3 regions of the Nocardioides conyzicola genome follow, and region 2 is predicted to be linked to each of the others. Evidence: riboswitches for the same ligand, from Rfam matches in the RefSeq annotation. Region 2 holds a riboswitch; each other region holds the start of a gene.
The links. A riboswitch is a leader RNA that binds a small molecule or an ion and turns the genes downstream of it on or off. The one in region 2 is predicted to bind cyclic di-AMP.
Positions count from the first base shown of each region.

Region 1: linked by a shared signal. The riboswitch ahead of ABEA34_RS04990 (transglycosylase family protein) and the one ahead of ABEA34_RS23900 (C40 family peptidase) in region 2 are both predicted to bind cyclic di-AMP.
Region 3: linked by a shared signal. The riboswitch ahead of ABEA34_RS05625 (C40 family peptidase) and the one ahead of ABEA34_RS23900 (C40 family peptidase) in region 2 are both predicted to bind cyclic di-AMP.

Region 1 is NZ_BAABKM010000002.1:415,821-425,929, forward strand. Features, by position in the region: gene ABEA34_RS04970 (GTPase) at 1-111, opposite strand, end outside; gene ABEA34_RS04975 (dynamin family protein) at 195-1,910, opposite strand; gene ABEA34_RS04980 (PrsW family intramembrane metalloprotease) at 1,907-3,040, opposite strand; gene ABEA34_RS04985 (aminopeptidase P family protein) at 3,099-4,466, shown strand; gene ABEA34_RS04990 (transglycosylase family protein) at 4,488-4,808, opposite strand; cyclic di-AMP (ydaO/yuaA leader) riboswitch at 4,807-4,951, opposite strand; gene ABEA34_RS04995 (PGPGW domain-containing protein) at 5,083-5,484, shown strand; gene ABEA34_RS05000 (glycoside hydrolase family 6 protein) at 5,494-6,666, opposite strand; gene ABEA34_RS05005 (Ig-like domain-containing protein) at 6,837-7,676, opposite strand; gene ABEA34_RS05010 (hypothetical protein) at 7,709-7,855, opposite strand; gene ABEA34_RS05015 (YoaK family protein) at 7,969-8,706, opposite strand; gene ABEA34_RS05020 (CaiB/BaiF CoA transferase family protein) at 8,703-9,881, opposite strand; gene oxc (oxalyl-CoA decarboxylase) at 9,905-10,109, opposite strand, start outside.
Region 2 is NZ_BAABKM010000005.1:456,879-466,987, forward strand. Features, by position in the region: gene ABEA34_RS23870 (sensor histidine kinase) at 1-1,078, shown strand, start outside; gene ABEA34_RS23875 (response regulator transcription factor) at 1,075-1,740, shown strand; gene ABEA34_RS23880 (Flp family type IVb pilin) at 1,741-1,935, opposite strand; gene ABEA34_RS23885 (Flp family type IVb pilin) at 2,028-2,255, opposite strand; gene ABEA34_RS23890 (M48 family metallopeptidase) at 2,440-3,681, opposite strand; gene ABEA34_RS23895 (hypothetical protein) at 3,689-4,945, opposite strand; gene ABEA34_RS23900 (C40 family peptidase) at 4,969-5,904, opposite strand; cyclic di-AMP (ydaO/yuaA leader) riboswitch at 5,966-6,147, opposite strand; gene ABEA34_RS23905 (hypothetical protein) at 6,347-6,553, opposite strand; gene ABEA34_RS23910 (NYN domain-containing protein) at 6,606-7,904, opposite strand; gene ABEA34_RS23915 (hypothetical protein) at 7,916-8,173, opposite strand; gene ABEA34_RS23920 (DEDD exonuclease domain-containing protein) at 8,270-10,048, shown strand; gene ABEA34_RS23925 (Lrp/AsnC family transcriptional regulator) at 10,058-10,109, shown strand, end outside.
Region 3 is NZ_BAABKM010000002.1:529,009-539,117, forward strand. Features, by position in the region: gene ABEA34_RS05595 (NACHT domain-containing protein) at 1-1,317, opposite strand, end outside; gene ABEA34_RS05600 (TadA family conjugal transfer-associated ATPase) at 1,388-2,362, opposite strand; gene ABEA34_RS05605 (FlgD immunoglobulin-like domain containing protein) at 2,463-3,749, opposite strand; gene ABEA34_RS05610 (hypothetical protein) at 3,785-5,086, opposite strand; gene ABEA34_RS05615 (hypothetical protein) at 5,086-5,355, opposite strand; gene ABEA34_RS05620 (hypothetical protein) at 5,645-6,232, shown strand; gene ABEA34_RS05625 (C40 family peptidase) at 6,246-6,803, opposite strand; cyclic di-AMP (ydaO/yuaA leader) riboswitch at 6,807-6,949, opposite strand; gene ABEA34_RS05630 (ABC transporter ATP-binding protein) at 7,155-7,793, opposite strand; gene ABEA34_RS05635 (ABC transporter ATP-binding protein) at 7,790-8,629, opposite strand; gene ABEA34_RS05640 (hypothetical protein) at 8,616-10,109, opposite strand, start outside.

The sequences.
Region 1 (10,109 bases), on a different contig from region 2:
ATCCAGGCGTCCACGGGCGGCCTGGGCAGCGCCGTCGAGGCCGTCGATGCGGGCACCGATCTCGGTACCGCGGGTGACCAACCGGTCAGTCCCCTCGAGCAAGGACGTCATCTTCTCCCTCGACTGCCCGGAGCAGGGCGCGTCTTCGTACAGTGCACCTCCCACCCTAGGGCCTGAGCCGGGCGAGGACGGGATCAGGGCAGGGGTGCGTCGTCGACGCGGCTCTGCTCGTAGCGCCGGTCGTCGACCCGGCGGGCCGCCGCGCGCACCTGACGCCCGACCTCGGCATCGAGCCCGAGACCGTCCAGGATCCCCAGCGCGCGGGCCCGCTCACCGCCCAGCAGCGTGCCGATGCGGCGCCGGAGGTCGGCCCGGCCGCGCGCGACGAGGGTGGCGGTGTGCTCGGCGCCGAAGACCGCGTCGAGCAGGGTGCGGCCGACCTCGGCGCCGCTCTCGGTGTCGTCGGGCGCCGCGTCCGCGAGCACGCACACCGCGAGGGTGACGGCGAGCCCGCGCGCGCCGTACGCCAGGTAGCGAGAGGTACGGCGCTCCGCGTCGTCGGCCTTCACCAGGTCGGTGAGCTGCTGCTGCCAGGCCCGGACCTCGCCCTCGACGCTGCGGCGCAGGCTGCCGGACGCGCGGCCGAGGTCGTCGGCGTCGCCGAGGAGGGGGCCGGCCGTGCCGAGCTCCGCCCACGCGGCGGCGGTGGCGGTGGCGGCGTCCTCCGCGTGGTCGACCACCATCAGCTCGACCGCCGACTCGATCGCCACCGAGACCCGCTCGGCCTGCTGGCCGGAGCCCTTGACGGCGTTGACGAGGCGGTCGCGGATCAGGCCGACGCGCCCCTCGAGCGAGCGCAGCAGCTCGCCGTTGCCCGCGAACTCGCGCCAGCGCACGGCGACCTCACCGCGCAGCAGGGACCCGTCGGTCGCCGCGACCACGGCCCGCTCCCCCGCGTCGGCGTACGCCGTGACGGCCGCCTGCCGGAGCGCGTCCGCGGCTTCGAGCTGCTGGGCGAGGGCGTCGGCGAGACCGTGCGCCTGGCGGGCCAGGGAGCGCACCGTGCCGTCGAGGGTCTGGCGGACGACGGCCGAGCGCGCGCCCGGGTCCTCGGCCAGCGAGACGAGCCAGGCACGCACGTCGGCGACCACGCGCGCATCGAGCAGGCCCTCCTCGGACACGGGCGCCTCGGCGACGGTGAAGAGCGGCGAGTCCTTCAGGCCGCGGCTCGCGAGCATCCGGGCGAGGTGCGCTGCCACGGTGCGTACGGCGTCGGCGGGGGTGCGGTCGAGGACGATCGCGACCGAGGTGGAGCGCTCGGCGGCCACCTTGAGGTGCTGCCACGGGACCTGGTCGGAGTAGCGCGCCGCGGAGGTGACGAACAGCCACAGGTCGGCGGCCGCGAGCAGCTGGGCCGCGAGGAGGCGGTTGCCCTCCTCCACCGAGTCGACGTCGGGGGCGTCCAGCAGGGCCAGGCCCGGCGGGATCGTGTCCGAGGGCACGAGCTGGAGCGAGTGCCGGTCGTCGGTCGCCTCGGTGACCCGGACCAGGTCGGGCAGCAGCCGGTCCTGGCCGAACCACTTCGCGTCGTCGGGGTGGTGGACCAGGACGGCCGACCGGGTCGTCGGGCGGAGCAGGCCGGGAGCGGTCACCCGGCGGCCGACGATCGAGTTGACCAGGGTCGACTTGCCCGAGCCGGTCGAGCCCCCGACCACCGCGAGCAGCGGCGCCTCCACCGTCATCTGACGGGGCAGCACGTAGTCCTCGAGCTGGCTGATCAGCTGCTGCCGGGCCGCACGGAGCTCGACCGCACCCGGGACGTCCAGCGTCAGCGGCGCGGCCCGCAGCGCGTCGTGCAGCTGCACGAGCGCCGTGAGCATCCGCGAGTCGTGGTCGGGAGCGACCGTCATCTTGTCGGAACCACCTGTCCGGGGAACGCGATCGACGGACGGAGCGCGTCGATCCTCTGGAGGAACTGTTGGCCGCGGGCCGCGTAGTCGGGCGGCGGCGTGCCTCGCAGGTAACGGTAGTGGAGGAACCCGAGCTCGATGGTCGCCTGCTGGTAGTCGCGCATGGCGCGTTCGCCGGCGCGGCCCCCGAGCTGGCGGGCGTAGGCACGGCTGCGCCGACGCGCGGAGAGGTCCACGACCCATCCGATGTCGGTCGCCGGGACCAGTCCGCGGGAGGCCGCGTCGGAGAGGGCGGAGGCCAGCATCCGGCGCTCGGAGCGCCGCGACCAGACCGCCAGGCTGACCACCGCGACGAGGGCGGGCGCCATGATCACGCCGTACGCGAGCGCGAAGTGCCCGAAGCCGTACGCCGTCGACGCGTTCCACACGGCGTGGGCGGTCACGGCGCAGGCGTAGCCCGCGAGCGGCCACAGCACGCGACCGAGCCCGCTGCGCGCACTGACCGCGAGTCCGACCCCGATGCCGGTGAACGTCGTGAAGAGCGGGTGCGCGAACGGGCTGATCAGGCAGCGCAGCACGAAGGTCGACGTCACGGCCTCGGTGCCGCCGGGGCCTAGACCGTCGGTGCCGTTGTACGCCGCGGCCAGGTAGAAGATGTTCTCGGTGAACGCGAAGCCGACGCCGACCATCCCGGCGTACACGATGCCGTCGAGGACGCCGTCGAGCTCGGCGCGGCGCCACCACAGGAGCAGCAGCAGGAAGAGCCCCTTGCAGGCCTCCTCCGTCACCGGGGCGACCACCTCGAGCGTCTGGCGCTCCGTGAAGCCCGCGACCACGCCGCCGATGCCCTGCAGCAGGATCGCCGCGGCGGTGGCGACGAAGCCGCCCCACAGCAGGCCGGACGCCAGCAGCATCCGTGGCTCCGGCTCGTAGCGGTCCAGCCACAGGTAGCACGCGACGATCGGGCCGACCGGTACGGCGGCGAGCAGGGTCGCCAGCGCGATGCTGGTGGGGGCGCCGGAGAAGGCGACGATCGCGAGGATGACGAGCGCTCCGACGAGCACCAGGACCGTCACCACGACCGTGAACGCGACCGACGATGCGGCGCTGACGCGGCGGGTTCCGGGCATGGGCGGCAGCCTATCGGGGCTCGCCGGGCAGGCCGGAAACGCGGCGTACAGTGGCCGTGTGAGCGAGAACGAGACCGGCACCGAGCCCAAGATCGAGTCGCACGACCCGGCCGTCCCGGCGGCGTACGCCGCTTTCATGCGCGAGGGCTGGGGCGAGCGGGAGCTCGACCTCCCCGTCGCCCCGGTCGCCGGTCCGGCCGCCCGGCGACGGGCCCGGCTCGCCGAGGCGTTCCCGGGCGAGCGGCTGGTGCTGCCGGCCGGCGGCTTCAAGGTCCGCGCCTACGACACCGACTACCGCTTCCGTCCCGACACCGCCCACACCTACTTCTCCGGCAACCAGACGAGCGACGCCGTCCTGGTCATCGACGACGGCGAGGCCGTCCTCTACGCACGGCCGCGCTCGTCGCGTGACACCGACGAGTTCTTCCGCGACCGGCAGTACGGCGAGCTCTGGGCCGGCCGCCGCCCGTCGCTGAAGGAGATGTCGGACTCGCTCGGCCTGGAGGTCCGCCACCTCGACGACCTCCCGTCCGCCGACGGTGACCGCAAGACCCGCGACCTCACCACCGACCCCGAGCTCGCGCGCGTCGCGTCCGAGCTCCGGCTGATCAAGGACCCGTGGGAGGTCGCGCAGCTGCAGGAGGCGTGCGACATCACCACGCTCGGCTTCGAGGACGTGGTCCGCGAGTGGGACCGCGCGCTGGAGTACGGCGAGCGCTGGGTCGAGGGCACCTTCTTCCGCCGGGCCCGCGCGATGGGCAACGACATCGGCTACGACTCGATCGTCGGCGGCGGCAAGCACGCCACCACGCTGCACTGGATCGACAACACCGGTCCGATCACCCCGGGCGAGCTCGTGCTGCTCGACATGGGCGTCGAGAACACCTCGCTCTACACCGCCGACGTCACCCGCACGCTGCCCGTCGACGGCACCTTCACCGCGCTGCAGCGTGAGCTCTACGACCTCGTGTACGCCGCCCAGCAGGCCGGCATCGAGGCGCTCAAGCCGGGCGAGATCTTCCGGGCGGGCCACAACGCGGCGATGGAGGTGCTCGCCCACGGGCTCGAGGACCTCAAGCTGCTGCCCGTCTCCGCCGAGGAGGCCCTCGACCCGGAGAGCCGCGTCTACGCGCGCTGGACCCTGCACGGCACCAGCCACATGCTCGGCATGGACGTGCACGACTGCGGCCAGGCCGCACCCGAGTCGTACGCCGAGGGCACGCTGGCCGAGGGCATGGTGCTCACGGTCGAGCCCGGCCTGTACTTCCAGGAGGACGACCTCCTGGTGCCGGAGGAGCTGCGCGGCATCGGCATCCGGATCGAGGACGACCTCCTCGTCACGGCCGACGGGTCGACCAACCTCTCGGCCGCGCTGCCCCGCACCTCCACCGAGGTGGAGGAGTGGATGGCCCGCCTGCGCGGTTGAGCGCAGGCGGACCGACCTCGCTCAGGCGCAGCTGGGCCAGGCGCCCCAGCCCTGGCCGTTCTTGATCCGCTCGGCGACGCGGATCTGCTCCCGCTTGGTCGCGCCGTGCGGGTAGCGGGCGAACTTCCGGCCGCCGTACGCGTTCCAGGTGCTCTTGCTGATCTGCAGGCCGCCGAAGTAGCCGTTGCCGGTGTTGATGTGCCAGCGGCCGCCGGACTCGCAGTGGGCGATCCGGTCCCACTTCCGCATGGGCGCCGCGTGGGCGGGACCGTCCATCGCGACGACCGGGACGAGGGTGGCCGCCGTCAGGGCAGCCGTGGACACGAGAGTGCGCATGCGCATGGTTTCTCCTCGACGCCTGCGGAGTTAGCTGTCGGGTTCGGGCGGAGACTGCCCGGCCGCACGTGGCGGCTGCACCCCGAGGGACGTCGTACGACGACCCGGAGACCTGGGTCCCCCGTCCCCGTCCTCGGTGTTCGTGTCACTCGCGACCGGACGGGGCTCGGCGTGGCCTGCGGGTGGCCCCGGGGTGCCGGGACCCGACGACCGTAGGCGGCGACGCGGCTCGACTCAAGCTCGCTCAGTCGGCTCTCAGACCGGGCTGGGACCCTGAGGCGTGACCGATCACTCTCTCTCGCCGCGTGCCCACGCTCTGCTGACCCGCATCGAGGCGTGGTCGGACGCCGGTCCCGTCCGGGCCGTTGTGGTGAAGGTCATGGTGACGGTGGGCGGTCCGCTGGTCATCGCCGCCGGCGTCGCGATGCTGGTGCTGCCCGGTCCCGGGCTCGTCGTGATCGCGCTCGGCTTCGCCCTGCTCGCGCTCGAGTACGACTGGGCGCGGCACGCGCTCGGCCTCCTGGGCCGCGGGCTCTCCCGGGTCCGCGCCGTGGTCTTCCCCCGCGACGGATCCCGCGCGCGCCGACTGGTCGGCCTCGTCGCCACCGCGGGCTTCATCGTCGCCACGACCGTGCTGACCTCGGCGGTCACCGCCCTGGTCGGGACGCAGGCCATCGCCTGAGTCGCGAGCTCAGGGCACCGTGATCAGCGGTCCCGGGTACGGCGTCGACCTGGCCATCGTGAGCGCCCGCTTCAGCACGAAGGGGTCCGCCTGGTTGTAGAGCCAGGGGCGCCCGAACCACACGAACCCGTCGACGTACCTCCTCGCCAGCGCCCGGTCGTCGGACGACAGCAGCCACTTCGGATCGGCCGTGCGGACGGTCGGCGGGATGCCGAGCGTGACGCAGCGGGTCTGGACCTGGGTCTTGCAGACCCGGGCGTTGTCCTTGAGGTCCTTCTTGGTCGCGGGGACCATGTCCTCCCACATCGTCGGACGGCCGCTCTTGGCGGTGTCGATGATGAAGTGCTTGACGCCGTACCCGTCACGCTGGAGGGCGGCCGCGATCCTCGCCCCGTGCTCGATGTTGTCGGCCGGCCCCGTGTAGTGGGTCGAGTCGAGCGCGAAGCCGCGGGCGTACTCGATGCCGGTCCGCTCGAGGATCTGGGCACAGCGCTCGGGGTCGGCGCCGGCGCCGTTCTCGCACCAGTCCGCGGCCCCGGCATCGATGTAGACGCTGGTGCGGGACAGCGCCGACAGCTTCTGCGTGGCCCACGTCAGCAGCTTCGACTTCGCCCCCTTGTCCGGCGTGCACCACAGGAACGGCCCGTCCGGCTGCATCACGACGAGCATCGGGGTGCCCGCGATCCCGGCGGCCAGCTGGTTGATCCAACGCCGGTAGCTGCGCTTCTCCGCCGGCGTCGAGCGCCGCTCGCACGCCTCCTGCTCCCACGGCTTCATCCGGAAGACCGCGATCTGGACGAGCTTGTCCGGGTCGCCCGCCTGAGACGTCGCGATGTAGCTCTGGACGGTGGAGCGGATCCTGTCGTCAGCGACGAACGCGCCGTACCACTTGGTCCTCGGCCGGAGCCCGATCTTGGAGAGCAGCGCCTGCCGGGTCCCGTGCGACGAGAGGAACGGCCCGGAGACCTGGTCCTGCGGGCCCTGGTAGACGCCCCACACGCGGTCGGCCAGCGGGTTCGACGGGTTCTCGTCGTACGCGTGCTCCGCCTTCTGCCACACCTCGGTGACCGACGTCAGCGGTCCCCGCGCGTGCGGTGTCGCGGACTGCGAGGCGCCGGCGAGCAGGCCGATGCAGGTGAGCGTGAGCGCGCAGGTCGCGGCACGTCGTACGCCGAGTCGCATGGTCCGTCCTCCCGAGACAGCGTGGTGAGGGCCGAGGGTTCCGTCACAGACTCCCTCCCGGACCCCGCCCGTGTTCACCGATCGGCAGAAGTCGGCTCCCTCGACCCGGCGACCAGGGACCAGCAACGCCGACGACTTCAAGCGGACCACGACCCTGCTCGGCCTCACTCTCACTTCACGACGAAGCGCACCGCCTTGGCCTTGTCACGGCTGACGGTCGAGCTGCCCAGGAAGGCGACGTGCACGCTGTGCTTGCCCGCCTTCAGCTTCGGGAGCTTGATGCTGATCCGGCCGTGCTCGAAGGCTCCGATGTGACGCGTGACCGTCTTGCCTCCAACGCGCACCTGCACCTTGCCGGTCACGTTGGTGACGAAGGGGCTCGTGACGCGTACGCGCAAGGTGCCGCGCTTGCCTGCCGCCACCCGTCGCTTCGCGGCCTTCGCGGTGATGGTCGAGGCGACCCGTCCCTGGCGAGCCAGCTGGACGGTGCCCAGCTCCAGGGTGCGTCCGGGGACCGCGAGCAGCGCCTGGCGGGAGCCGGTGCGCGCCATGATCGGCGCGCCGCCACCGATGGACGACATCCGGAACTGGTCGCCGTCCTCGCGACCACCGACGGTGGAGATGGTGATGCGGTACGCCCTGCCGGAGGGCACCTCGACCCTGAAGACGCCGCTCTGGTGGGCGACATCTGCCGGGGTGCCGGCGTAGCTGAGGTTCGACGCGACCGGCGTGGCGGCGTTCGGGTCGTTCGGCCACACCTCGACGTTGACGTTGTTGAGCGGGTTGCCGGCCTGGTCGGTGAGGACCCCCTGGATCCAGGAGGACCCGGCAGCCGGCTGGAGGGCGGTGAGCGCCCCTGCCCGCGCCGCGTGGGGAGAGGAGTCGGCGAAGGCCGGCAGCACCTCCGGCGCGAGCACGAGGCTGCCGATCGCGGCGCTGGCGATGACGATCGTGGTGCGGCGACGCCAGTGCCGGCGGGCTGCAGGGGCGGGACGGGGAGAGGGGGACATCAGACTTTCCTTTCGTGCTGACAACGAGCGGGTCAGCCGGCGACGGCCGACACGAGATGGCGGACAAGGGCGATCATCAGGAGCGCGGTGAGCGTGCTGACGGCCACGACGAAGCGCGTCTCAGGTGCGGTCAGCCGCTGCTTCGGCGTCCCCCGGTGACGGTGAACGGTTGAGGACACTTGCCTTCTCCTTGGGTTCTGCTTCGGTGTGTTCTGGTGAGGTCAACGGTGTCGCTGGACCCGACTCCCGGGCTACGCGGGTAGCGGCCATCCCGGCACCCGGCCAGCCACCATCAGCGGTGGCCGTCGGCCCCCGCCGTGACCCGACGGGCGGCGCCGACGAGCACGACGAGCTCGACCGCGAACGGCGCGAGCGGCGCAACGCCGTGCGCGTCGTCGATCACCTCGGCCCCGACGAGCGCACCGAGCACGACCGCCACGAGCACGAGGGCGAGACGTAGGGGCATTCCGGCCGGCTGGCGCTGCCCACCGGCGCGGCCGGCGAGCAACGCGAGCGTCGCGGTGAAGGCGGTCGTCGAGACGCCGGCCACGTCCAGCGCGCGTACGGCACTCATCTGGAGCCCCATCGACAGCGCACCCAGGGCGACCAGGACGCCGATGCGCTCGTCGGGCTGCGACGTCGTGGTCCAGGTCAGCACGAAGACCACCTGGACGGCGAGGCCCAGCGCGAGGGTCGTGACCACCCGCGTCGGCCAGCGGCGGCCCGCCGGGGCCGCACCGCGCAGAAGCGGTACGGCCACGACGCAGCCCACGACGAACCCGACCAGAGACACGAGCACGGTCTGGGGCTCGGGGCCGGCCGGGGGTCGGGTGCCGGCGGCACCCAGACCGAGGAAGACCAGGTTGCCGGTCTGGAAGGCCGTGAACACCTTGCCGAAGGTCAGGAACGCGATCGCCTCGTAGGCGCCGGCCGAGAAGGACAACCCGGCGAGCAGCCAGTCCGAGCCCGCCAGCGACCTGCCTGGCCGGCGTACGACGAGGTCGGCCGACCCCGGCGCGTCGGCGGTCATCGAGCCGTCGCGGCGCCGAACTCAGCCCGCAGCCGGTCGCTGTGCTCGCCGAGCGCGGGAGAGGGGAGCATGGTGCCCATCGAGTTCCAGGTGCCCCACTTCATCGGCGAGCCGGGCACGTCGAAGCCACCCACCTGCTTGACCATGCCGCGAGCCTTGATCTGGCCGAGCTTGCGGGTGTCGTCGATGTTGAGGACGAGGCTCGACGGGATGCCCGCGTCCTGCAGACGCTGGTGCCACGTCTCGGCGGGCTCGGTGCGCAGCTTTGCCTGGAGCTCGTCCTTCAGCTCGGCCTGGTTGTCGGTGCGGTCGACGTTGCTGGAGAAGCGTGGGTCGTCGGACAGCCCGGGCAGGTCGAGCGTCTTCGCGAGGATGCCGAAGAGGTGGTCGTTGCCGCAGCAGATCGCGATCGGCTGGTCCTGGCAGTCGAACGTGTCGAACGGTGCCATCGAGGGGTGTCGGTTGCCGATCCGGGTGGGCCGCTCCCCTGTGCCCAGTGCCTCCATCAGGCTCTGCTCCATGACCGAGAACGTCGCGTCGAGCATCGAGATGTCGACGGTGCTCCCCCGGCCGGTGCGCTCCCGCGCACAGAGGGCGGTGACCACGCCGCAGTAGCCGAAGATGCCACCCAGGATGTCGGCGATCGAGGTGCCGACCCGTGTGGGTCCGCGGTCCGGCTCCCCGGTGCCGTCCATCATCCCGGAGATCGCCTGGATGACGGTGTCGTACGCCGCCTCCTGGTGGAGCGGTCCGTACTGGCCGAAGCCGGAGACCGAGCAGACGACCAGGTGCGGGAACTCCTCGACGAGCTCGGCCGGGTCCAGGCCGAGCCGGGCCATCACGCCGGGCCGGAAGTTCTCGACGACCACATCGGCCCGCGCGATCACCTGCTTGACGAACGCGCGGTCGTCCGGGTCCTTGAGGTCCAGGCAGATGCTCTCCTTGCCGAGGTTGGCGAACCGGTAGTACTCGGACGACCCGTCCTGGGCGAACGGCCCCATCAGGCGCGTGTCGTCGCCGGTGTCAGGTCGCTCCACCTTGATCACCCGGGCCCCCGCATCCGCGAGCATCCGCCCGCAGGTGGGGCCGGCGAGGACCCGGCTGAAGTCGACCACGGTGATCCCCTCCAGCGGGTAGGGCTGGTCGGGGTTGAGGTGGTCGAGCTGCTCGGTCATGGCTTCTCCTCAGGGTGGGTGGGTCAGGACGCGGCGGACGCCGCGCGCTGGGGGTTGAGGCCGCCGATGTGGCCGCTCTCGGTGCCGGCGGTGGGATCGATGACGCAGTTGACGACGGCCGGACGCCCCTCGGCGTACGCCGCCTCGAGCGCCTTGGTGAGCTCCGTCGGGGTCTCGACGTGGTAGCCGCTCCCCCCGAACGCCTCGGCGAGCTGGTCGTAGCGCGCC
Region 2 (10,109 bases):
GCTCATCCACCAGCTGGCGTCGGTCTCGGACCGCCTCGGCTCACCGCTGGAGCCCGAGGTGCTCGGCACCGACCTGCTCAACCGGCTCAGCGCGTCGCTCGGCGCCGCGGACCTGCCGGCCCGGGGCCTGATGCTCCAGGCCCCGACCGACGGCACCCTGGTCTGGGTCGCCGGCGCCTCGGCCGGGACCGGGTCGCACCTGGCCGCGGAGGCCGTCGTCAGCGGCCGGCCGGCCATCGGCGGCCACACCTTCGCGCTCCCCCTCACCAGCGACGGCCGGGTGGTCGCGGTCGTCTCCGGGCACCTGTCCCCCACCGTCGACCGGATCGCGCTGGGCGAACGCCTCCAGCGGCTCGGCTCCGGCCTGGAGGACCAGTCGGTCGTGCTCGAGACCGCGCTGCTCTTCACCCGCTTCCGCAACACCGCGACCGTCGCCGAGCGGCGCCGGCTCGCCCGCGAGATCCACGACGGGGTCGCCCAGGACCTCGCGTCGGTCGGCTACCTGCTCGACGCCATCAACGGGCACCCCGACCCGCTGGAGCAGGCCCAGCTCCTCGAGCAGCTCCGCGGCTTCCTCGGCGAGGTGCTCGCCGACCTCCGCCGCGCCCTCGTGGAGCTGCGCACCGACACCGGCCCGGGCCAGAGCGTCGGTGCCGCGCTGGAGGACCTCGCCCGCAACGTGGAGAAGCTGACCGGCATCACGTTCCACGTGCGCCTCCACGAGGAGGGCACCCGGCTGCGCCCCGAGGTCGAGGCCGAGCTGCTGCGCATCGGCCAGGAGGCGATCACCAACGCCGTGCGCCACTCCGAGGCCAGCACCATCTGGATCACCTGCCGGGTCGCGGCGCCGTACGCCGAGGTCACCGTCAGCGACAACGGCCGGGGGCTCGGCGAAGCCCGGGCCGACTCCCACGGCCTGCAGATCATGCGCGAGCGCGCCCGCCTCATCGGTGCCGAGCTCGCGCTCACCGCCCGCCCCGGTGGCGGCGTGGTGCTGAAGGCACGGGTGCCCGCGGCACTCGTCACCAACGATCTCGACCCGGACCTCGGGTCGCAGTCCGGAAAGGTCCCCGCATGAGCGACACGGCCCCCCACTCCCCGACCACCGTCCTGCTCGTCGACGACCACGACCTGGTCCGGGCCGGGCTGCGCGGGGTCTTCGACCGCGAGCCCGACCTGACGGTCGTCGGGGTGGCCGGCACCGTCGCCGAGGCGATGGCGGCGTACGCCGAGCTGCGCCCCGACGTCGTCGTGACCGACCTCCAGCTCCCCGACGGCACCGGCATCGACATCGTGCGCGCGATCCGTCGCGGCAACGACCGCACCGGGCTGGTGATGCTGACCATGCACACCGGTGACCGGCCGCTGCTGGCCGCGATGGACGCCGGCGCGTCGGCCCTCGTCGGCAAGGACGCCCCCTCCTCCGACGTGGTCAACGCGGCACGGCGTTCCGTGGTGTCACCGCGGTCGTTCGCAGCGGCCGGCCTGCTCCAGGCCCTCGGCCGTCGCGCGGCCCGCGAGTCGGGCCGCCTGTCCGACCGCGAGACCGAGATCCTGCGGCTGCTCGCCGACGGCCTGGGCATCGGCGAGATCGCAGCAGAGCTGTACATCAGCCGGTCGACGGCCAAGACGCACGTCGCCCGGATCTACCAGAAGCTCGGAGCCGCCAACCGGGCCCAGGCCATCGTGATCGCAATGCGGACCGGGCTGCTCTCCAGCGTGGACTCGATCGGGGTCTAGCTACTCCTGGCAGCTGCTGGGACCGCCGCCCGAGGTCGCCATGTGCCCGGCCAGGTCGTCGCAGCCCGGGTCGAAGAGGGTGTCGCGCACGGTGCTGCCGAGCAGGAAGACGACCGTCGCGATGACGGCCGCGATGCCGGCGATCAGGAGGCCGTACTCGACGGCCGAGGAACCGTGCTCGTCTCGAGATCGCATCGGCCACTCTCCTGTAGATGGTGCAGAAATGTGTTTCGGCCGTGGTCCGCGTTGCGGGGGTCGCGGACCACGGCCGAAGACAGGGGGTTACGTCACTTGCTGCCGTTGTCCGCGCAGTCCGCGGTGCTGGTGGTGCCCTTGCCCTGGATCGTGGCGCAGGTGTCGTCGAAGGTCTTGCTGATCATGCCGCCGAAGAGGAAGACGACGGCCACGATGAGGGCCGCGATGCCGGCCACCAGCAGGCCGTACTCGACGGCGGAAGCGCCGGCCTCGTCACGGTCGACGCGGCGGGCCTGGAGGAGGTTGCGCAGGTGCTCCATGGTGTTTCCCTTCAAGTTCGCACCGGGCCGGTGGGGGTACCGGTTCTGCCGGTCCGGGGCTCGCCCCGATGAAGGGAATGCTCGTCCTCCCAGAGGTCGTGCGGGATCGGGTGATGGTCTCGACCGGAGTAGCCCGTTCGGGCCATGCGGCCCCGCCGAAGGTCCAACCGCTGGGCAGCCGCGCTCAGTAGTCCCGTTGGGCGAGCTGCCGGGCGATGGCGATCCGGGTCAGGTTGGTCGGGTGGGACCCGAACCACAGCTGCGAGAGCCACGGCGGCGTCGGGTCGCCGAGCGACCGGAGGGCGAGCTGCCGCTGCACGGCCTCGAAGGCGTCGGCGTCCCGGGTCGTCTCGAGCGCGTCGACGTCGGCCCGGGTCTCGATCTGGCGGCTGATCGCGTTCTGGATCGGCGAGGAGAGCAGGGAGCCGACCGCGAACAGCGCGAGCACGAGCGGCACGACGGCCGGCTCCCGCATCCGCGGTCGGCCGCCACCGGCGAGCGCGCCGACGACCAACGCCAGCAGGCCGACCCCGAAGACCGCACCGGCGGCGCCGATCAGCGAGCCGGTGAGCACGTCGTCGTGCTTGGCGTGCCCCAGCTCGTGGGCCACCACCGACAGCGCCTGGTCCTGGGGCACGTCGTTGACCAGGTTGTCGTAGAGCACGACCCGGCGGGTGCCGCCGAAGCCCGACACGTAGGCGTTGAGGGTCGTCGTACGCCGTGATGCGTCCGCGACCAGCACGTCGTCGACCGGGACGCCCTCGCGGTCGGCGAGGGCGAGGACCTGCGTGCGCAGGGGGCCGTCCGGCAGCGAGGTGAAGTTGTTGAAGATCGGCTCTACCAGCAGCGGGTAGACGAACGACCCGAGCAGCACCAGTGCGCCCATCAGCGCCGCCGCGACCGCGGGCCACGACCGCTCCCACCGCCGGGCACAGCCGATCAGCACGATCAGCAGGACCGACATCGCGACGATCTGCACCACCTCGGTGCGGACCAGGTCGGCCGCGAAGCCGCCCCAGCCCTGGTTGCTGAGCCCGTTGGCGAGCACGTGGCGTCGCATCAGCACGGCGAACGGCAGCGTGATGACGCGCCCGACGACCACGACCGCGGCGACCGCCAGCACGACGCGGACCCACCACCAGCCCGGCAGCCGGCCGACCAGCCGCCGGCCCCACCGGCTGAAGCCGAGGACGCAGGACACGACGAGCGAGACCGCCAGCGAGCTCCAGCTCCACACCCGCGCCCAGCGCGAGTAGTCCTCGGCGCGCGCGATCTGCTCGGCACTGAAGACCGACGACGCCGCCACCGGGTCGGGCGTCCCGCCGGGGACCGGGTGCCACGGCACCAGGAGGACGGCGAGGAGGACGAAGCAGAGGCCCCCGACGGCGGTGACGACCAGGGCGACGCGGCGGTCCGGGCTGCTCACTGCGTCATCACCGGGCCAAGCCTGCCAGGAGGGTCCGCCACTGCGCGGTCAGCTGCGCCACGGACACGCCCGCCTCGGCCTGCAGGGCGGCGCCGACGGGCTGGCCGCCGTCGACAGCCCGGTAGAACGCGACCAGCGCCGGCTCGCCGTACCGCTGGGCGATCAGCCGGCACGCGAGCCAGGCGCTCTCGTACGTCGCGCCCAGCTTCGGCGTTCGCGTCCCGAAGGCCGCGGCGTCCGGCAGGGTGCGGGGCGGACCGCTCTTGCGGACGGCGGCGATGATCTGGGCGGCCGAGCGGTCGACCGGCAGGTCGACGTCGCGCAGCGCGACGTAGTCGGCGAATCCCTCCAGCAGCCACAGCGGGGTGCGGCTGTCCCAGGCCCCGGCGGCCACGTGGGTGGCCTCGTGGCTCATCACCACCTGGGCACCGGTGTGTCGCAGGCTGCCGAAGACCTCGGGGTTGGCGAAGACGTGGACGGGTGCGTCCGGCGCCGTCGAGCCGTCCGCGGACGTCGTCACCGCGGCGATCTGGTCGTAGTCGCCCGGGTCCGCTCCCAGGGCCTGCTCGAGCGCCCTGGCCGAGGCCGGCACCTCGACGACCAGGCCGCGACGCCAGCCGGGCAGCACCTTGCGGACGACCGGCACGGCGGCCCGCGCCCGGGCGGCGTAGCGGTCGGCGTCCGCCGCGCTGCCCGCGACGAGCACCAGCGTGGACGACGTACGGCGGACCTCGACCGGGCCGGACAGCCAGACCGGCGACACCCGGTCGTCGCCGCCGAAGCCGGTCAGCGCGACCCGGTCGCCGTCGTCGACCAGCTGCGCCGAGATCTCGGCACGGGCCGAGACGGTGTCGAACCCGCGGAACCGCCAGGTCGCGTCGACCGCCGCGCTCCACGCGCCGTCCGAGGACGGGGCGCCGTCGTCGTCGACGTAGCGCAGCGAGAAGTCGACGACGTGGAGCGCCTGCGCGTTGGCCACCAGGGCGGCGAGCCGGTCGCCCGCGTCCGCGTCGTCGCCGGGCGCGAGCTCGCGGGCCGCGTCCCGGTCACCGTCGCGGACGGCGGTCTCGAGCTCGGCCAGGGTGGTGACGGCGAGCGTCGGCTCGACGCTCGCCCGCGCGGCGTGCGGCGCCGGCGCGACGTAGGTGTCGTCCCGGGTCAGCGACCAGGCCAGCAGGCCCGACGCGACCAGCAGGCACAGCGAAAGGCCGGCCACCCACCATCGGGGGCGACCGGCCTTCGCGCGCTGGTCGAGGCTGCTCACCTCGGCATTCTGACGGGTGACTCCTAGCCGGGTCGCACGGCGCCGACGTACGGCATCGCGTGCAGGCTGGTGACCTTGACGCCGGCGCTCGGGTTCTCGGCGTTCACGATCATGCCGTTGCCGATGTACATCCCGACGTGGCTGATCGGGCTGTAGTAGAAGACCAGGTCGCCCGGCTGCAGGTCGGCCTCGGCGATGTGCGGGCCGGTGCCGTACTGGGCGCTCGACGAGTGCGGGAGGCCGACGCCGGCCTGGGCCCACGCCATCATGGTCAGGCCCGAGCAGTCGAAGGCGTTGGGGCCGGCGGCGCCGTAGACGTAGGCCTTGCCGACCTGGGCCATCGCGTACTGGACGGCGGCGGCGGCGCGACCGGACGCGGGGACGTCGGACGGGACCCGGACGACGCCGCGCGAGAGCATCTCCTCGCGCTCCTTGTCCTTCAGGTCGCCGAGGACGGCCTTGGCCTCCGCCAGCTTCTTGTCGACGATCGCCTTCTCGTCGGCGAGCTTCTTCTCGGTCGCGGCGACCTCGGCGGCACGCTTCTGCGTGGCCGTCTGCCGGATCCCGAGCTCGTCGGCGGCGGTGGCGTACTTGTCGAACAGCTGCGACTGGAGGTCGTTGAAGGCCGACATCGTCGAGAGCTGTGCGAGGAAGGACTGCGGGTCGTCGGAGACGACGACCTGGCCGACGGTCGAGAGGGCCTCGCCCTCGTACTGGCGGATGATCGAGTCCTGGACCTGGCCGCGGACCTCGTCGAACGCGGCGTCCTGCCGGTCCTGGTCGGCCTGCAGCGAGTCCAGGTCGCCCTGGAGCTGACGCAGCTCGAGCTTGGCGTCGTTGTAGCGCTCCTGCGCCTGCTCGGCCTGGTGGTAGAGGTGGTCGACCCGCTTCTGGACGGTGTCGATGTCCGGGTCGGCCTGAGCGGGGCTGGACGGCATGAAGCCGACAGCGGCGATCATGGCGCAACCCGAGAGCATGGTGATGAGGCGCTTCCGGCTCTTCTGCACGAGCAGGAGTTCTCCCTTGTACGTCGTACGCCTACCGGGTGAGCTGACGGATTCGGGCACGACATTTGCCCTACCCCGCTCGGGTGCCGGCACGTGTGCCGCCGCCTTCGCGGGGATTCACCCCTGGCAGCGGGCTGGCCCGCCACCGATGGTTCCCCGGCTCCAGGCTCCCCGACAGGTCGGCGAGCCCGAACTCAGCGCGGTGGCCGCGCCGATCCGTGTGATCAGCGTCGTCGGCCACCTGAAGGGCCGAGGCTAGTCGGAGTCGGTCGAACCGACCAAACTTTCAACAGCCGGCGCGCCGTCTTTTTACGGTGAGTTTGTGCACGCCCCGTCCGAATCCAGACGCGCGACGTCACACACGTCACACCCGTCACAGCAGCACCAGAACCGGTCAGGCCGACTCCATGTGCGGCGGGTCGACCGAGCGGACCAGCCGCAGGGGCGGCACCAGGCCGCTCTCGGCCAGGACGTCGAGCGCGCGCTGCTCGTCGTCGTCGAAGGTGAGCTCGGGCGGTGGGCCGAGCAGCACGGTGACCACACAGTCGTGGCAGTGCAGCCCGCGCACCTCGCAGGTGTCGCAGTCGATTCTCGTGGTCATGCCTGGAACGGTGACAGGGACCACCGACAACGGCTCCGGCCGCGTGTCGCGCTCAGCGGGAGAGCAGGGCGAGGAGGGCGTCGGGGTCGACGACCCGGGCGCCGTCGCGGGCCACGTCGTCGGCGACCGCCCGGTCGGCGGTGACGACGAGGACGACCCGGCCGGTGGGTTCCACGGCGACCAGGTCGCGGATCACGTCGTCGGCGATCACGCCGCGCGGGCTGTAGAGCACGCGGACACCTCGCGGTGCCACCACCGGCGGCCGGTGGTCGGTCTCGGCGGCGTCGAAGACGACCGTCGTCTCCGCGCCGGTCCGGGCGACCAGCGCGGCCAGCCCGGCCGCGAGCCGGTTGCGCTGGGCCTCCAGCGACGAGCTCGGCCAGGCACGCTTGCTGACGTTGTAGCCGTCGACGACCAGGCGGGCGCGAGGCATCGCAAGGTACTGCTCCAGCAGCGCCGTGCTCGCGCCGCCCAGGGCACCGGCCGAGCTCGGGGTCCGCATGCCCGCCTCCGCGACGTCCGCCGCGACCCGGTCGGCGGGCACGCCGTCGACGGTCGGCAGCGCCAGCTCGCGGCGCAGACCGGTGGCCGCGTCGATCACGGTCTCGAGGAGCAGGCGGGCGCGCACCGACGCCTCGTCACGCTCCGTCCGCGCGTCGCGACGGGCCTGGACGCCGACGGCGTCGTACTCCTCCACCCGGCCGCGCAGCTGCCGGTTCTCCTTCTCGAGAGCGGCGACCCGGGTCTCGGCGTCGGCCCTCGCCTGGGCGAGCTCCGCCTCGACCCGCTCGGCGAGCGCCCGCGCCTCCCGCTCGGCGGACCGGGCTTCGCCCAGGCGGCGCCGCAGGCCCGCGTGCTCGGCCTGGTGCTCGGTGCGGAGCGTCTCCTCCCGGGTCTGCTGGGCCGCGCGCAGCTCGCGCACCGTCTGCTCGGCGTCGGAGAGGCGCTTGCGCAGCCGCTCCAGCTCACGGTCCCGCCCGTCGCCGGCTGCGGCCGCCTCCTCGATCCGGGCGAGCCGCGCGGCGACGACCTCCGTCCACCCCTCGGGCCGGGTCAGCCACAGGCGCGCGGTCACCGCGACGTCGTCGGCGTCGTCGGGCTCGGCGCGGCCCGCGACCTGGACGGCGATCCGCTCCCGCACCTCGTCGTCGGCCAGCGCCTCGGTGATGGCGCTCGCGCCGAGGCGCGCCCGGCGGGCGGGGGCGAACGACGCCACCCGGCGTACGGCGGGAGGCAGCGTGGGCACGTCGGGCAGCACGTCGGAGACCTGGGCGACGATGCGGGTGCGGACCGGCTCGGGGAGCCCTGCCAGGGACAGGGGGCCAAGCACGGGAGGCTCGGGGGCGGACATGGCGTGCTCCGTCAGCTCGCCTCGGGGTCGACGCCCGCGGGCTCGTACCGGGCCACGAGCTCGATCGCGTCCGAGCGGCCGCACCAGCGGCAGGTCACCTGCTCGACCGACTCGGCGCGCAGCTCGGTCTCCTCCACACGGTGCTCGCCGGCGAGGTCGAAGTGCCAGAACTCGGTCGTACGCCGGCTGCGGGTGACGTCGAAGCGGGTGAGGTTGCCGCAGCCGGCGCAACGCCAGCGCTGCCCGTCGTCGGGGATGGTCGTCGCCATCGCTCCTCCTCGACCCGTCGTTCGTCGGCCCCACCCTACGGCTGGGGTCCGCGCGGCGCCGCCGGATTGTCGGTGGCCGCCTCTAGCGTCGACGACATGAGTGGTGGGGAGGTCCGGGGCTGGGAGGCACAGCGCAGCTTCGACGAGCTCGGGCGCCCGCTGCGCGACATCACCTTCTGCGTCGTCGACCTCGAGACCACCGGCGGCTCGGCCGAGGGCGGGTCGATGATCACCGAGATCGGCGCGGTCAAGGTGCGCGGCGGAGAGGTGCTCGGCGAGTTCCAGACCCTGGTCAACCCGCGCACGGACATCCCGGCGTTCATCGCCGTGCTCACCGGCATCACCAACGGCATGGTCGCCGACGCGCCGCCCATCGAGTCGGCGCTGCCCGCGTTCCTCGAGTTCGCCACCGGCTGCGTGCTGGTCGCGCACAACGCGCCGTTCGACATCGGTTTCCTGCGCCACTTCACCGAGCTCCAGGGCCGACCCTGGCCGACCTTCGAGGTGCTCGACACCGCCAAGCTGGCGCGGCGCGTGATCACCCGCGACGACGCGCCCAACTGCAAGCTCTCGTCGCTCGCCAAGGCGTTCAACTCGCCGACGACGCCCAACCACCGGGCGCTCGACGACGCCCGGGCCACCGTGCACGTGCTCCACGGCCTGATGGAGCGGCTCGGCGGCGTCGGGGTGCACACCCTGGAGGAGCTGCAGACGTTCTCGTCGCGGGTCACCAGCGCCCAGCGGCGCAAGCGGCACCTCGCCGAGGGGCTCCCCCACGCCCCCGGCGTCTACCTCTTCCGCGACGAGAAGGCCCGGGTCCTCTACATCGGGACGTCGCGCGACCTGCGCAGCCGGGTCCGCTCCTACTTCACCTCGTCCGAGACCCGCTCCCGGATGGGCGAGATGGTCGGCATCGCCAGCGTCGTCGACGGCATCGAGTGCGCGACCGCGCTCGAGGCCGAGGTCCGCGAGCTCCGCCTGATCGCCGAGCACAAGCCGCGCTACAACCGGCGGTCCCGGTTCCCGGAGCGGGTGCACTTCATCAAGCTGACCCGCGAGGCGTGGCCGCGCCTGTCGCTGGTGCGCAAGGTGCTCGACGACGACGCCGACTACCTGGGCCCGTTCTCGTCCAAGAAGGTCGCGGAGAAGTGCCTGGCCGCCCTGCACGACACGTTCCCGATCCGCCAGTGCTCCGACCGGATCGCACGCGATCCGGGCACCGGCCACTCGGCCTGCGTGCTGGCCGAGATGGGCCGGTGCCTGTCGCCCTGCGACGGCAGCGTCGACGCGACGACGTACGCCGCCGTGGTCGGCCAGCTCCGCGACACGCTGCTGCGCCGACCCGACGAGGTGGTCGACGCGATCAACGCCCGGATGGCCACGCTCGCCGACGACGAGCGCTTCGAGGAGGCGGGCCACCACCGCGACCGGCTGTCCGCGTTCGTGCGCGCCGCGGCGCGGACCCAGCGGCTCTCCGCGCTGACCCGGTGTCCCGAGGTGATCGCCACCCACCGCAACGACGCGGGACGGTGGGAGGTCCACGTCGTGCGCCACGGCCGGCTCGCGGCCGCCGGGGTGATCCCGTCCGGGGCCGACGCCGTCGCCTACGTCGCCACCCTGCGTGCGTCGGCCGAGACGGTCCGCTCCGGCCCCGGACCGGTGCCCGCCGCGACCGCTGAGGAGACCGAGAAGATCCTGCGCTGGCTCGAGTCACCGGGCATCCGGCTGGTCGACGTCGACGGCGAGTGGACCTGTCCGGTCGCCGGGGCGACCCGGCACCTGGCCGTGCACGACGCGGTCAACCAGTCCCGGCTGTCGCTGGTCCCCTTCAACGACCGTCGCGGCCTCACGACCGTGCACCAGCCCGCGCGATAGGTTCGGGTCATGATCACCGCCATCGTCTTCGTCAAGGCCGACGTCGCCCGCATCCCGGAGG
Region 3 (10,109 bases), on a different contig from region 2:
CACGAATCCTGACTCGTCGAAATTTGCTTTTCGACCGAAGATCGATGGGCGGCTAGTGACGACGACCTGGACGTCCAATCCCATATGCTCGTAACGGAGAATTGAGCGCTCCACCACCGCCACCAGGGCGCGCCGCTGTTCCAGGTCGGCAACTTCGTCGAGCCCGTCCAGGAAGATCAATGCCGGGCTACTCCCGAGAACGTCTAGCAAATCATCGACGGAGAACGTTTGTTTCCCACTCTGCTTGTGAACGAGATCGCTCAGGAATTCGTCCAGACTCGACGAATCGTCGGTGTCGGAGCCTATGAATGCTGCCAGGTCGCGGAGATCGACCTTGAATGGCAGCCTAAACCCGCTCTGTACATATTTCGTCGGGATCGAGGAACTGAATTCACCCATCCCCAGAAACGCGGCCCGGTGAACCTGGCATACGAACTGCGCGAGTGTCGACTTCCCTTGGCCCGGAGCACCTTCGAGAACGATACGGCTAATTTCGCCTTGAGCGATGTCGCTAAGCAGAAACTCTGCCGCTCCCATATTGGTTCGATAGCGAAATTCGCCGATGGCATTGCCCCCGGACACATGGAACACTTCGTCCGGTACGGCTCGCATGTGACGCATCAGTCGATTCATCAATCGATCCGATTCCTTGCCGAACTTCCGGCGAATCTGCTTCACCATCGCCTCATTGAAGCGGACTGGTATATCGATGAACAGGTCGGCCAGAGAATTCGATAGGCTGACCTGCTTGAATTTGACCTTGGAATCGATGCTGTATTGTTCGCCAACGAACGCCCTGATGGCGCGCATCTGGCGGTCGCGTTGCGGGCCAAGCATTGTTGCCAATGCGAGTTCGATGCCATCCTGGCCCGTCAACAGTTCTGGGAACTTGAATCGCAGGCTCTGAGGCGACCGGTCTGTGCGACGGTCGAGGTCGTCCCGCCACAGGCAGATGGCGGGACACTGAACGTTGTCAGTGAGCCACTGTTGGACTCGATCGATCCGGCCGACCCCGTCGTGGGCAGTCCCTCGAGCATTCGTCACCATGACGTAGCGCTTCGCGCCAGCCTCAACTAGGCGCTTGATCTTCGGAAGTTCCTTTTCCAGGGCCTCGATCATCCAATCAGCGGACTCGGCCTCGTCTACGCGCTTGAACTTGACCTGAAGAACCGTCTTTGAATCTGCATGCAGGCCGTCTCGACCGCCGTCAGGTTGGCCGACGGGGAAAGACTGTAGGCCCGGATACTCGTCTAGGAGCAAGGCCTGACAGAACTGTTGGAAGCGCTCGGGCGACGTGCTCTCGTACTGGTAAGTCACGCGCGTTCCCCGCCCTGCCTCAATTCGGCCAATCGGTCGCCTCGGATGTTACGGCGACCTGATGCGCTCGTCACGCGATCGATCTATTACGCTTTGGACCGTTCGAGGGCAGACCGGCGTTGAGCGCGAGCAGCAGGTCCAGGCACTCCTCGGCCCGCACCTCCCCCACGATGATCCGGCTCGGCCGCATCCGCAGGCTCTCCTTGACCAGGTCACGCAGCGCGATCTCGCCCGTGCCCTCGAGCCCGGACTGACGGGTCTGCAGCGCCACCCAGTCGGGGTGGTTGAAGCGCAGCTCGAAGACCTCCTCCGCCGACACCACCCGGTCCCCACCCGGGATCGCCGCAGCGAGGCAGTTGAGCATCGTGGTCTTGCCCGCCTGCGTCGAGCCGGCGACCAGGATGTTGAGGCCCGCGCGCACGGACGCCTCGAGGAAGGCCGCCGCGGCCGGCGTCATGCTCCCCAGCTCGACGAGCTGACCGAGCCGGCCGGCGCGGAGCACGAACTTGCGGATGTTGACCGCCGAGAACCCACGGCTGATGCCCTCGAGCACGACGTGCAGGCGGTGGCCCTCGGGGAGCATGGCGTCCACGAACGGGCTGCTCATGTCGATCCGGCGCCCCGACGACTTCAGCATCCGCTCGACCAGCTCCTGCACCTGCGCGCTGGTCAGCACCAGCGTCGTCAGCTCGTGCCGGCCGTTGCGGGCGATGAAGACCCGGCTCGGGTCGTTGATCCAGACCTCCTCGACCGAGTCGTCGTCGAGGAAGGGCTGCAACGGACCGAACCCGGACACCCGCGCGACCAGCTCCCCGACCATCACGCCCACGTCGGCGACGGGCGCGACCACGCCGGTCAGGCTGCGGTCGTCGTGCGCGCGGACGACGCCCTCGGCGATGCGCCGCACCAGGGCTGCCTCACGCTGCGGGTCGACACCCTCGCGGCGTACGTGCTCGCGCACCTGCTGGTCGAGCTCTTCGACGAGCTCGTCGTGCGCACCGGCGCCGTCGTGCGTACGGCGTGCCGCGGGATGGGTCAATGGCATCAGGGCCCCCGAGATGAAATCCTTCGCAGCCAGTCTTGCCACGGCCGGGCCCGTCGAAACAGCCCCCAGCCGTCATCTGTGGACAACGACCGGGCGGAGGCTAGGCCGGCGGCACGTAGTGGTAGATGTCCAGCGTGAAGGACTTGACGTCGTAGCCGCCGCTGGCGCGGGCCACTCGCCACGTCAGCTCGTCCACGTGTTCCGTCGACCAACCCCGCTGCGTCTGGAGCACCGTGCTCGCCTCGTCGCCCGCGACCGTCGTCGTCGGTGGGAGCTGGGGATCGGTGAGGGCGAGCGTCGCGGTGCCCTCGCCGCCCGCGGTGGTCGGACCGCCGACGGTCGTCAGCCGGACCGTGTCGAAGGTCAGGTCGAGGTCGACCGGCGAGTCGACCCTGAAGGTGTCGTCGCTGACCGTGCAGCGCTCGTCGTAGAGCGAGAACGACAGCGCTCCGTCGGGGAAGCGCTCGCTGGCCCGGGGCGGGCAGGCGTAGGTGAGGTAGGTGCCCGTCTTGGGACCACCGGCAAGGAACTCGTAGGGCTCGGTGGCCGTGCCGACGCGTGCCTCGGACGGGGTCACCGGCACGGTGAAGTGCTGCTCGACCCGGGAGCCGTCGGCGACCACGAGCGGCTTCGTCGCGGACAGGTGGTTGCCGTACCGGTCCACCCACGTGTTCGTCAGCAGATAGGTCCCTGCCGGCACCCGGTCGCCGTGCTGGTCGGTGCCGTCCCACGACCGGGCCTGCTCGAACGGGTTGTCCGCGTGCTGGTAGACGACGGCGCCGTCCGGCCCGGTGATCCGGCTCGCGCCCGTGGGCTCCGGGGAGCCGTCGTCCGTGACCCGGTACTCCTCGCCGACCCAGGTGAACTGGTCCTTGAAGTACGTCGTGTCGCGGTAGATGGCGTCCCTGTCGAGGTGGATCGCCGGGGAGAAGGCGATGCCGTTGGGTGACCTGTCGAACGTCGAGCGCGTCACGGCCCGCGTGGAGTCACTGTCGCGCAGCCGCGCCGTGGTCGCCGTGAACGTGACCCGGTAGGCGCCGTCGCGCACGTGGGCGCCACCGCGCTTGCGGCCATTCCACCACCAGGCGTGCCAGGCGCGGGACTGCTTCCCGAGGTCGACCGTGCGGACGACGGCCCCGCGCGCGTCGCGGACCGTCACCGTGACGCTGGCGCGCTGGCTCGGCCGGTAGGAGAACACGGTCCGGTCCTGCGAGCCGTCGCCGTTCGGGGAGAAGCGGACGGTCCCGCTCCCGACCTGCAGCAACCGCTCGGCGTGCCGCACCTTCGCGTCAGCCGGCACCGCGCCCAGCAGGGTCGCGGCGATGGCGAGCACGACGGCCGCCGGCACGGCTCGAGCCAGCAACGATGAGCGCAGCGAGTTCCCCACGTGCGCCACCGTAGGCCCCCCGAGCTCGTCGGGCGTCAATCGAGTACGCCGGGGGCGGCACCCTCGTCGTCGATCCAGTCCTCCGCCACGTCGAAGAGCTCCTTCTTCTTGCCCTTCTCGTCGTCCTTGTTGCGACCCGAGCGACCCGTGGGGCCAGCGCCGGAGCGACCACCCGCGCCGCCGCGGCCGCCGGAGCGTCCGGCACCCGCACCCGAGCGACCGGCACCTGCGCCGGAACGTCCGGCACCCGCGCCCGCACCCGAGCGACCGGCACCGGCTGCGGACTTGCCCTGGGCGCCTGCGGCAGCGGCGCCGCTCCTGCCGAGGGTGCCTGCCCCGCCCGTGCGGGCCGAGGCACCGATGCCCTTGACCGCGCTCGCGGCCGTGCCGCGCCCGGCCGTCCCTGCGGCGGCGCCGCCGGAGGTCGGGAAGAGGCCGCCCTTGAGCGCCCCGGTCAGCTTGGCGCCGATGAGACCGGCAGCCATGCCGCCGGCGGTCGCACCGCCGACGCCGAGGGCCGATCCCAGCCCGGAGCCGGAGGCCGACCCGCTGACCGGCTCGTAGTCGATGGAGCTGGCCGGGGTCTCCGTCGTGTTCTCACCCGTGGTGGTCGGCACCTCGTGGTGGTGGTGGGTGAGGACCTGCTCGAAGCCGACCGTGTGGTGCGGCTGGTGCACCAGGCCGATCTCCGTCCCGTGGTGCCCGGTCGGCCCCTGGAGGTGGGTCGGCGTGATCGCGTGGCCGGTGGTCCCGCCCGAGGACCCTCCGTTGCTGCCCCCCGGCTGCTGCTTCGCCGGCTTGGGCACCTTCGGCGGGTCGGGCTCACCGTGGATCTTCTTCATCGTGGCGGCCGACTTGGTGAAGGTCGCCTCGAGCTGGTCGGCCTCGATGCGCGCCTTCTCCTCCTGCTCGGCGAACGCCTTCGCGAAGGCCTTCTGGTCGGCCTTGCTCTTGGCCTCCTTCGCCAGCTGGGTGTCGTCCGCGTCGCCGGGGGCGGTGTACGGCGTCGGCTGGTCCATGTCCTGCATGGTCGCGGCCGCCTGCTGGGCGACGTGCATCGCAGCACCGGCGTCGACCAGGGCCTGGACGGCGTCCTTGAGTACCACGGACTTCGCGGACATGGCAGCAGCGGAGCGCTGGAACGCCGCGTCGACGGCCGGCCCCGTCTCGCCGCCGATCGCCCACTTGACCGTGCCGGAGGCCTGGGAGAGGTAGGTGCTCACCGTCTCCAGGATGTCCCGGCAGCGGCTCCACTCGATGGCGGCGTTGTTGACGACAGCGGGGTCGGTGCCGAGGACCGCCTTGTTGAGGCGCTCGACCTGGGGTCCCTTCACCATCAGTGGTTCCCCCCGCCGTGACCGTGGAAGTTGTCGGAGTTCAGGTGCGAGCCGGCGGCGGCGAGCTCGGCCTTGCGGCTCGGCGTCAGGTCGGCGGCGGCCTGCAGGTCCTGCTCGGTGAGGTTCTTGGAGAACTGGCTGAGGTTCTCGGCGTAGACCTGGAGGCCGACCACCATGTCGTTGAGGGCGTCGACCACGTGCTGATGAGCGACACCGGTGTGGTGGTCGAGCAGGGCGCCCGGCTCGGATCCGCCGAAGACACCGGACACGTTCGGGGGCTGCCCCTTCTGGATGTGGCTTGCATGCTCTTCCAGAATGTCTCGGCACGAGTTCACCAGGGCTTCTGGCAGCCCCAGCATCGTCAGCACGTCCAGCGGTCCCATGGTCATGACCTTCCCCCGATGAAGAGTCCCTACGCTCCGTCGAGCGCTCGTACGAGGACCTCCCCGCGAACGACGCCGGCAAAACCTCTGGAGCGGCACCAACTCCGGAGACGTTTCGCGGCCCTCGGGCGCGGTTAAGGTTCAGCCGTACGTTCTCGGACCTCAGGAGGCCTTCGTGTCCCGCTTGGCCACCGCTGCCGCGCTCGCCGGTCTCGTGCTCGCCCTCACCGGGTGCAACGGCTCCGATCCCGAGGCGGACCCGACCACGAGCCCGTCCTCGTCGGCCGCCTCCCCCTCCGACAGCGGGTCCACCGACCCGTCGGAGAGCAGCTCCCCGACGGTCCCAGCGGCGACCGGGCCCCTGCTCAAGATGCCCAACGCCACGATGAACGCGCCGAAGGGCTACAAGAAGCTGGCCGGCTTCGCCGACTTCACGACCGAGGCCAACCCGAGCGACGGCACGTTCGGCGCGGTCCGCCTGAGCTCACTGGAGTACGCCGGGCCGACACTTCCCCTCGACCTGCAGGTGAAGGCGGTGCTGAAGGTCGCGACCTCCAAGATGACGCGCCAGGACAACATCGAGATCGATGGGGTCGAGCTCTGGCACCTCCGCGGCTCCACCGGCTACAGCAGCGTGGACGAGTACGGCGTCCGCAACGACGGCTACGAGACGAGCATCGACTTCGAGTTCCAGAAGGGCACCCCGGCGTCCACGCGCGACAAGGTCATCGCCGAGAGCCTGGCGTCCTTCACCTGGCGCTGACCCCCCCGGCCGCTCAGCGGCCGCGCAGGGTGCCCGGGAACCACGAGCTCGTCCACACCCGGTCGGTGCGCACCCGCGTGCCGGAGTACGGCGCGTGCAGCACCAGCCGGCGACCGTGGCTCCAGCCCGCGAAGACGCCCACGTGGTAGACGCCGCCGCCGTCGGTGAAGAACATCAGGTCGCCGCGCTTCATGGCGGCGCGCGAGATGTGGCGGGCGAAGTGGGCCTGCGCCGAGGACGTCCGCGGGATGTGGGAGAAGCCGGCCCGGCGGAAGCTGAAGTAGGTCAGGCCGGAGCAGTCGAAGCGGTTCGGCCCGGCGGCGCCGTACGCGTAGGGGTCGCCCTTCTGGGCGATCGCGGTCCGCAGGCCGCGCTCCACGCGGGACAGGGCCGGCTTGTGGTGCCGGGCCTTCGCGGAGGTCCTCGTGGTGGCGTGCGCGGCTGCCGTCGCGGCGTGGGCGTCGGAGACGGGCGCCGAGGTGAGCAGGCCGATGGCGAGGGCGCCGCTGAGGGCGACCCGGGCGCCCGTGCGGCCGCAGACGCGGGCAAGGGTGGGCAGGGCAAGAGACATAACGTGGTTTCCTTCCCACGCCTGCGAGGTGAGCTGTCGGGTTCGGGCAGGAAGGTGCCCGGCCGCCAGAAGGCGGCTTCACCCCAAGCGGCCGAGGCCGCAGAAGTGGTTCCCCCGTCCCTACCCGTGCTGGATGTTCTGTCGTCGATCGGTCCGAGTGTCCGACCTGGCGGACCGGTTCCGTGAGCGGGTAGGGCTCGGCGTACTCGGGAACCGGTGGGTGCTGGTGCAATCGTCAACGACACTAGCCAGCGAAAGTCATGTAGCCCAATCCACAATCCCCCGGGAGCGTGGCGCAGCCCACATCTCCCGCGTGGAACCGGGCCCGGATTGGACGCAGGTCACACCCGATCAGTCCAGCATCCGGCCGTCCTCGAGGCGGATGACGCGGTGCGCGACCTCCCACACCCGCTGGTCGTGGGTGGCCACGAGGACCGCCGAACCGGCCCGCGCGGCGTCCGCCAGGGTCCCGATCACCTGGTTGACGTGGTCGTCGTCCTGGTGGCCCGTGGGCTCGTCCAGCACCGCCAGCCGCGGCGCCAGGATCAGCGCCCGCGCGATCGCGACGCGCTGCTGCTCGCCCAGCGAGGTCTCGAGGACGCTGCGCCGGGCGAAGGCCGTCAGGTCGAGCGCCGCCGTGAGCCGCGCGAACGCCTCCCCCGGGTCGACCCCCGCCCGGTGCGCCGGCAGCGCGATGTTGTCCTCGACCGTGAGGCCGGCGAGCAGCCCGTGCTGCTGCGGCACCACGGCCACCAGCGACCAGTCGGCCGTCGCGGCGGTCGGCCTGCCGTCGAGGGTCGCCGAGCCGCGGTCGGGGCTCTCGATCCCGGCCGCGAGGTGGCACAGCGTGGACTTGCCCGACCCCGACGGACCGGCCAGCGCGACCAGCTCACCGGGCTCGACCCGCAGGGAGATGTCATGCAGCACCTCGACGCGGCGGTCGCCCACGCCGTACCCGTGGCCGATCCCGACCAGCTCGAGCGCGGTCACGACTCCCCCTCCGGAGCACGCAGGCGTACGCCGTCGGCGCCGATCTCGACGATGACCCGACGTGACGGGAAGAGGTCGAGCACTGCCGGAGGCAGCTGCAGGCGGCCGGTGGCGTCGATGACGCCCGTGGTGTCGCGGCGGGTGGTCTCGCTCGAGAGCACGCCGTGGCGCAGGCGGAGCAGGCGGTCGGCGCGGTGCATGATCCGCTCGTCGTGGCTGCTGATGACGACTGCCGCCCCGGCGGTCGCCGCGGCCAGCAGGGCGTCGACGACGAGGTCGGCGTTGGCGTGGTCGAGCTCGGCGGTCGGCTCGTCGGCCACGATCAGCGCGGGCGACCCGACGAGGGCGAGCGCCACGGCGAGACGCTGCTGCTCGCCGCCGGAGAGCGCGTAGGGGACGTGGTCGGCCCGGTGGGCCAGCCCGACCGCGGCGAGCGCCTCCGCGGGGTCGGCGGTCCGGGAGGCTCCGCGCCAGCCGGCGACCTGCCGGAGCTGGTCGTCGGCGCGCAGGTGCGGGAAGACGCCGAGCGCCGAGCGCTGCGGGACGAACCCGATCCGGCGGCGCCGCAGCTGGCGCAGGTCGCGGGTCGAGGCGGCTCCGATGTCGCTGCCCAGGACGGTCAGGGTCCCGGCGCTGGGCCGGTCCCGCGCGCCCAGCATGGTGAGCAGGCTGCTCTTGCCGGAGCCGGACGGGCCGGCCACGACGGTGAGTGCTCCGGGGTGCACCTCGAGCCCGATCCCGCGCAGCGCGTGCGTCTCCCCGGTCGCGGAGCGGAAGACCTTGACGAGGTCCTCGCAGCTCACGGCCGGGTCGGCGACGATCTCAACCTCCGGCACGAAGCACCTCCGCGGGGACGCGCCGGCGGGCCCGCCGAGCGCCGAGGATCCAGGCGAGCAGGACCGTCACGACCAGGACGACCAGCAGCAGGACGAGGTCGGCCACGCCCGGCCGCGGTCGGGTCAGCGGCGGGATCGTGGCGACGGCGTCGATGATCGTCGGCGCGAGGACCAGCCCCGCGCCGGCGAGGACTGCGGCCAGGACGGCCGTCGCGACGGCGTACCCCACCTCCCAGGCGCGGGCCCGGGCGAGCTCGCGGGAGGACCAGCCCATCCGGGCGAGGAGCACGTCGGAGACCGTGTCGCGGTCGGCCAGGCGGAGCGCCAGCACCAGGGCCCCCGCGAGGGCCAGGACCAGCATCACCACGCCCAGGGCGAGCACGTAGCCCGCGGCCCAGGTCGAGGCGACGAGACCGCTGGAGATCGCCTCCTCGGTGCCCGTGACCACGGTGCCGTCGGTCGACACCTGGGCGTCGGTCAGCGCGGCGCGCAGCTGGGCCGGCGGGTCCTGCGACCAGACCCAGGACGAGAAGGCGCCCGCCCGGTCGCTGGTCGCTCCGGGCCGGGCCGGGTTGACGCTCCGCGGCGCCAGGTGGAAGAACCTGCGGGTGCCGGCGATGACGGTCACGTCGCCGGTCTCGGTCTCGGATCCCGGGAACGCCTTGACGACGCCCACGACCTCGAACGGGATCTGGAACTCCGAGTTGAAGTCGAGGGTGCCCTGGTCGCCCGCCCGGTAGTGGGTGTTGCCGGCGAGCAGCACCTGCAGCCCGTGCCCTTTGCCATCGAGGCGCGGCAGCAGCTCTCGTCCGGTGTCCAGGTCGCCCGAGGCGCCCCAGTCGGCCACGCCGTCGAAGGTCGCGGGGTCGACGACCATCAACGGCTCGTCGCCGAAGTCGGGCGGGAGGGTGACCGAGCGCCGCCAGACGATCGAGGTGCCGGCGGCCGGAGGCGTCAGGAGGCCCTTCATCTTGTGGCCGCGGAAGTCCTCGGCGACCTCGATCGAGGTCGGCGCCCCCGACAGCGCCGCCGTCTTGTCGGCGACGCCCTCGTCGATGCCCCGGTGGACGGTGAGCGCGTAGGCGAACAGTCCGAGCGCGACCGCGACCACGGCCGTGAGGGAGGTGACCTCGCGCATCACCGTCCCGGTCCGCCGGGTCGCGAGCCAGCGCGAGCTGCCGGGCCGGGCTCGTCCGGGTCGCCGGGCACGCAGCCACGCGACCCCGCGGGCGACCAGCACCGCGACCGAGGCCGCGACCAGGACCGGGAACGCCATGGTCAACGGGGTCGACGTCCGGTCGGACACGTCGACGGTGAAGACGGCCGCGGCCACCACCACCGTGGCGGCCAGGAGCGCCGCGGTCCAGGGCACCGCCCGCCGCCCCCGGCCGAGCCGGGACAGCCGGTCGACGCGGTCGGTGGCCGCAGCGGCGAGAGCCGCGGTGGCCGCGACCAGGAGCAGCGCCCCGGCGGCCGCGAG